DNA from 2 places in the Caballeronia sp. GAWG1-1 genome. Region 1 is predicted to be linked to the other one. Evidence: riboswitches for the same ligand, from Rfam matches in the RefSeq annotation. Region 1 holds a riboswitch; the other holds the start of a gene.
What was found. A riboswitch is a leader RNA that binds a small molecule or an ion and turns the genes downstream of it on or off. The one in region 1 is predicted to bind cobalamin.
Positions count from the first base shown of each region.

Region 2: it holds a riboswitch for cobalamin, as region 1 does, so the genes downstream of both, NCT03_RS03185 (TonB-dependent receptor domain-containing protein) here and NCT03_RS19095 (CbtB domain-containing protein) in region 1, are expected to answer to the same signal.

Region 1 covers NZ_JALQDB010000029.1:228,895-232,112, forward strand. The annotation lists gene NCT03_RS19080 (cobyrinic acid a,c-diamide synthase CobB) at 1-331, shown strand, start outside; gene NCT03_RS19085 (DUF1289 domain-containing protein) at 328-564, shown strand; gene NCT03_RS19090 (CbtA family protein) at 626-1,408, opposite strand; gene NCT03_RS19095 (CbtB domain-containing protein) at 1,418-1,648, opposite strand; cobalamin riboswitch at 1,685-1,808, opposite strand; gene NCT03_RS19100 (histidine phosphatase family protein) at 1,850-2,398, shown strand; gene NCT03_RS19105 (DUF1428 domain-containing protein) at 2,460-2,831, shown strand; gene hmuQ (heme-degrading protein HmuQ) at 2,871-3,185, shown strand.
Region 2 covers NZ_JALQDB010000006.1:111,700-114,917, reverse strand. The annotation lists gene NCT03_RS03185 (TonB-dependent receptor domain-containing protein) at 1-1,401, opposite strand, end outside; cobalamin riboswitch at 1,488-1,811, opposite strand; gene NCT03_RS03180 (ATPase) at 2,048-2,434, shown strand; gene NCT03_RS03175 (cell division protein ZapA) at 2,431-2,745, shown strand; RNA gene ssrS (6S RNA) at 2,868-3,050, shown strand; gene NCT03_RS03165 (EVE domain-containing protein) at 3,128-3,218, shown strand, end outside.

The DNA of each region.
Region 1 (3,218 bases):
GCTCTACCTGCTCGACGCACTGACGGATGTCGAAGGCAATCGTCATTCAATGCTAAGCGCCCTTCCCGGCGACGCCACCATGCAACGCCGTCTTTCGCGGCTGGCGATGCAACGAGTCGACACCGCCCACGGTCCGCTCACCGGCCACACCTTTCACTATTCGACGCTCAAGACATCGATGCAGCCTTTCACGACAGCCACGCACGCAACGACCGGTGCGCAGGGCGAAGCGCTTTATCGTCATGGCGCGATAACGGCCACTTACATGCACGCTTACTGGCCATCGAATCCTGCGGCAATGGCTGCGCTCTTTCGCGGCGAAGCGCTATGACGACATCGACCGAAATCGGGCCACGCGATCTCGCCGAGACGATCGAACGCGCCAGCGCGCAGGAACCAATCGGCTCGCCGTGCACCGGCGTGTGCAAGCTCGATGCATCGAGCGGCCTGTGCGCGGGATGCTTTAGAAGCCGCGAGGAAATTAAGTTCTTTAGAACGATGGACGAGCACGCGAAGCTCGCGTTGTTCGACCAGCTGCTTGAGCGGCGCGCGGCCTCGCAATGAACGAAGGCCCGCGCTCGTGCTCAAGCGACGCGGGCCTTTTGATACCCATCGAGCATTCTAATCAGGCAGCGGCCATGCGACGCGCTGCCGGACGCTCGAGTTCACGTGACGCAAGCGCGCCGAAGAGCAGTCCAAGCGTTGCCCAGATCAATGCTTGAATACCGACGGCAGTCAGCCTGAAATTCCACAACAACGACGCGGAAAAGTCGGCGGGTACTTCGTCGACAGAAGGCAGCGCCACTTGCGCGATAACCATCAGGACGACGTAACCAGCCGCCGCAATAAGCGCCGCGTTCCAGTTGCCGCGACGCGCCTGCAAGCGTCGCTGCGCATAGACCGCGAACACCGCGCCGACGATTGATATCGCCACCATGCCGAAGAAAAGCGCCGTACGCGGACCAATGGTTTCGGCATTGCCCACGGCGGGCGGGTTTGGCGGATATTTGATGAACGGCACGAGCGCAACGCTAACGAAACCAATGAGCGCAAGCAAAACCGAGGTTCCGCGCGCATGCAACGAGCCAAGCCGCCCATAAGCCAAGGCAAAGATCAGCGAGAAAATACCGCCTAAAGCCGTGCCGAACACCACCACGCCCGTTAGTAAGCCCAAACCCGCTTGCGTGTCCCGGCTAACGAGTTCTTCATCATCACCATGACTATGCGATTGCGCTGCCGCCGCTTCATCGTGATGATCGTGTGCGGGCGCTTGTGCATGCTCGTGCTGTTCTTCGAACGCGATAGCCCGAGCAACTGAAGGTTCGCCGAAGCCGCGCGCAAAGCCAAAGCCGATCAGGCCCGCGACGAGTCCCGCGACCATGCCGCGTATAAGCAAGTTGCGAATCATGCTCCGTCCTCAGTGGCACGGAAAGCCGAGCAAGTGTCGGCCATCGTGAACGAATTCGTGGACGTACATGCCCGAGATAATGGACGTTGCACCTTGCTCGGCGCCGACGAAATAAATCGCGATCAGCAGAACGAGGCCGATAAAAACGGCCCAAGGAAGGACCTCACGCACCGGAATGGGGACCGGCGCATCGTTAGCGGGCGTTGCAATGCCAGCGGAAAAAGCCGGCGCGTTGGACATATTCATTGAAATTTCTCCAGGGAAAAGCGCGTCCCGATAGACGAAGAGCATGCAGCGGGGTCTGACTCGCGGCATCGCGCTCTTAGCGCGAACCGCATACAGTGGCGCGACCGTGCCGGGCTTCCACCGGCTTCCTCGCACTGCAAGCTTGCCATTCTATGATGATTGCCGGCAAAGTAAAACGACCATGAGCTAAAGGCTATGCAATCGACATTGATTTTGCTGTGCCACGCCGCCACGCATGCCATGAAAGGTGGGCGTTTTCCGCAAGGCGACGAGCCTGTCGAACAGGCTGAATGCACGTTCGACCTCCCGGGCGAGCCAAGCCGCGTCACATCCAGCCCAGCCCGCGCTGCTTGCGAAACAGCGGCCTGGCTCACGACAGATTTCTCGATCGATGCCGCATTCGACGACATCGACTATGGAGAATGGCGCGGTCGTTCCATTCGCGAGATTAGTGAGCGCGAGCCTCAAGACGTTGCGGCATGGCTTTCCGATCCCCATGCAAGGCCGCATGGCGGCGAGAGCGTGGCAATGCTGTCAAAGCGCGTTGAGAAAGCGCTCGAGGGGCTTGCTTCGAATACAGAGCACGAATGCTGCATAGTCGTAACGCACGCCATCGTCATGAAGGCGGCGCTCTGTATCGTGCGCGACGAACCGTTGTCGTCGATACTCAAGATGGATCTCGCGCCGCTATCGTCCGTCTTGCTCAAGTTCGCGGAAGGCAAATGGACAAACGTGCCCTCCTGAACTTAGATGGCCGCCCGGTGCTCAAAGCAAGCAGCGACTGGTTAGCTCAAAGGAGACAGCAATGGCGCACTATGTGGATGGTTTCGTCGTACCAGTGCCGATCGACAAGGTCGACGCGTATCGCAGCATGGCCGATGCAGCGGGCAAAATATGGCTGGAATATGGCGCGCTGCAGTTTGTCGAATGTATTGCCGACGATGTTAAGCCAGGCGAGCTCACCTCGTTCCCTCGAAGCGTACAGCTCAAGGAAGGCGAAACGGTGGTCTTCTCGTGGATCGTCTATGAATCGCGCGAACAACGTGACGCCGTCAACGCCAAAGTAATGGAAGACTCGCGCCTTAAGAGCATGATGGAAAACGGCGAACCGCCGTTCGATCCCAAACGCATGTTCTTCGGCGGCTTCAGGACGCTGGTCGAACTGTCAAAGGCCTGATTATTTTTTGAATGCCTAAAACCAAGGAGCCATATCGACATGTACATTGCCATGAACCGCTTCAAGATCGTTCCAGGCGCGGAAGCCGATTTCGAACATCTCTGGACAAGCCGCGACACGCACCTCAAGGAAGTGCCGGGCTTCGTGGAGTTCCATCTGCTAAAGGGACCGACGCGGGATGACCATGTCCTCTATTCGAGTCACACGATCTGGACAAACCATGCTGCGTTCGAACAGTGGACTCAGTCGGATGCATTTCGCGCCGCGCATCGCAATGCAGGCGGAGAAACCAGGCAGCTTTACTTGGGCCACCCGGAATTCGAAGGCTTCGAAGTGATTCAGACGGTTAAATAGGGGCCGCTCTCTTACAAGACCGTGAACGAATTG
Region 2 (3,218 bases), on a different contig from region 1:
GCGCAGCACGCCCACTTGGTCCGATGCGTACTGCAGCGCCGCTTCCACCGAATGACTGCGCTCGGGCTGAATGGACGGATTGCCGCTGAACGGATAGTAGAGATCGTCGAAGCTCGGCGCGCGGAACGACGCCGCGTAACTCGCGCTCGCGCGCCAGTGCGTGTCGATGTTGTACGCGTAGCCCAGATAGTAGCTGTTCGCGCCGCCGAAATCGGAATACTGGTCGTGGCGCAGATTGGCCTGCACTTCGCTCGAACCGAAGCGTCCCACATAGCCCGCGTACACCGAATTCACGTGACGATCCGGCGCGCTGAACTGATCCGAATCGAGCGTCTGGTCGAGATGCTCGTAACCGAACAGGAGCTTGTGCGCCTCCGTCAGGCGAAAGTCGTTCTGCCACAGATACTGGCGATCCTCGGAATTGAAGCGGCTCGTATAGATGCCGTTCTGCTCGATGTTCGCGCGGTCCTGTCCCTGCGCGACCGTGAAATGCGTGGTCCACTGGTCCGTGATACGGCCGTTCGCAAACACCGATGTCGACCGCACGCGACTGTGCGAATCGTTGAGATCGCCGGGCAAGCCGTAGGCATCGTCGAAACTGTCGATGCCGTTCGACTGATAGAAGCGCACGCCCACGTCCCATTTGTCGCCGAACTTGTGGCGCAGCGTGGCCACGACGCTTTCGTTCAGATAACCGTTCGCGTTCGGATTGGCGTTGGGCGCGAGCGCGGGATCGATCGACGAGAAACCATCGGTCTTCTCGCGCGATACGTTGAAGCTGAAGGTCGTGCGGCCTTCGCTATCGAGCGCGCCGGAAACGCCCGCCGCTTGCCGCTGCGTGTGATAGCTGCCGTATTCCGTCTCGAAGTAGAAGCGCGGCGGATGCGCCTCGCCGTCTTTCGTGAAGATCTGCACGACGCCGCCGATCGCGCCCGAGCCGTACAGCGCCGACACGTTGCCGTTCACGACTTCGATGCGGTCGATCTGATCCGGCATGATCTGCGCAAGCTGCGCCGAGCCGAGCGATGCGGACTCCACACGCACGCCGTCGATTAAAACGAGCGATTGCGTCGAGGACGCGCCGCGTATGAACGCGCTTGCATTCGCTCCCGGGCCGCCATTGCGCGTCACCTGCACGCCGGGCGCAAGACCGATGACGCCGAGCGCGTCGTAGGCATTGCTATCGGCGATATCCTGGGCGTCGAAGAGCGAAGTCTGCGCGATCGTATCGGCGAGAGGTTGCGCGGTGCGCGTCGCGGTCACGACGACGGGTGCGAGCGGCGGTTGCGAGGCTTCGTCCGCGAGCGCTTCATGAGCGAGCAGCCATGTGTTGAGGGCGACGAGCGCGGCGCGTTCGATCGTTTTGCGTCTGCCCGCGTGTCGGGCAAGTGGCGATACCATGCGTGAAATGTTCCCATGCGTAGGCTGGCGCGACCTCGCTCCCCGCAAGGCCAATGCGCGACGAGCGCGCTCGAATGCGAACAGACGAACGCGCTGAACAGTTGGCCGGTATCCGGGCTGGCGACACACCGTCCCGCCTTCCCACGCATGAAGCGCAGTGGCATCGACACGTTCTTCGCCTTGCCTGCGTCGAGCGGCGGATTCTTGCGAATCAGACAGACTCGCAAGCAAACTCACACGACGGCGCGGCGAAAAACGCGCAAGGGACGACTTGCAACTTGCGTTGCGGTCGCTTACCGTTGCGGGGGCAGCACAGGTTGGCGTGGCCTTGGCGGCGCCGCTTCCTGTTTCCCGTTTGACTGCGCCCGCAAAAGAATGCGGACGCGAGCACCAAAAGTGCGGCAAGTGTAGGAGCGCGATTCAGGACCGTCAAGAAACGACCCTGGCCGATCATCGCAAGACACACGGCTCACGACGAACCCAACTAGAACCCGCCGTCGCATCGCATCGGCAGCGCCCGCGCTTTCCACACACGAATGCATCGCGATGCACGCATGATCGCGTGCTGTTACGTCTCGAAACGAGACAATTATCGGAAGCTCCGTTGAACCGCGCTAGAATGCGAGGTCTTTAGAGGACGCAGCACATGCTCAACGAACTCGAATCACTGTCAGGAAATATCGGCCGGCTGATCCAGATCAGCGAGCGGCACAATCAGGCGCGTCTCGCGCTTGAAGCACAAATCGAACAACTGCGTAGCGACTACGCGAACGTGCAGGCAGAGCTCGTGCAAATGCGCGAGGAGCGCGACACGCTGCAAGCCGAACGCGATTCCCTCTCGGCCAAGATCGACGACGCGCAGGTCCGCCTGAACGCGATTCTCGAAAAGTTGCCGCGCGGCAAGTCCGCGAATCATGCCGAGACGGAAAATCAGCTCGATCTCCTCGATGCCCGTTCTCACGATGTGCAAGCCGCGCACGAGCATGCGCACGCGGGAGAGCACAGTGAGCATCATCACGGAGAGAAGGCATGACGACCACGCAGATCGAAGTATCCATTCTCGGCCAGCAATATCGCCTCGCCTGTTCGCCGGAAACCGAAGGCGCGCTGCGTGAAGCGGTGGCACGCGTCGACGCCGAGATGAACAAGGTGCGCAATGCAAGCAACGTGCGCGGGCAAGACCGCATTGCGGTGATGGCCGCGCTTTCACTCGCTTCCGAATTGCTGAGGCTGCAAGAAAGCGTGCGTCATGGCGAGGCCTTCCCCGCCGAGGAAATTCGCCGCACGATGCACTCCATGAACGAACAGCTTGGTGCTGTCATCGCGCAGTATGAAGTGCAGTGACCGAAGTGCCGCGACGCCGCTCCTTGGCGAACGCTAATCGGTCGCGCGATGTCAATCGAAAAAAGAAACTGCGCAATTGGTGTCGAGAGGCTGCATTAGACATTCGATTGGTGTAGAGTGACTACTCCCTGCCTGGTTCGCCAAGGTCATATATTCCTTGAACCAATGCTACATTGGCACGGTTGTGGAAACTTGCAGCACGGGCGCGCGCGTCACTCTGTCTGATGTACCCGAAGTGTTGCTTACTGCGACCAATCTTGAACCCAGGTTCAGGATGCCGGCCTAGCGGCCGAGGTGGGGACCCTACTCCAGCGGCATCGGTTCATACCGATGCCGTTTGCTTTTGTCGAGCCCGTTTCAAAACCCCGTTGCCGAATCCATCATGCGCTACTGGCTGATGAAGTCCGAACCGGACGAAGCGAGCATCGATCATCTCGCGCACGCGCCGAAGAAAACCCTCCCGTGGACGGGCG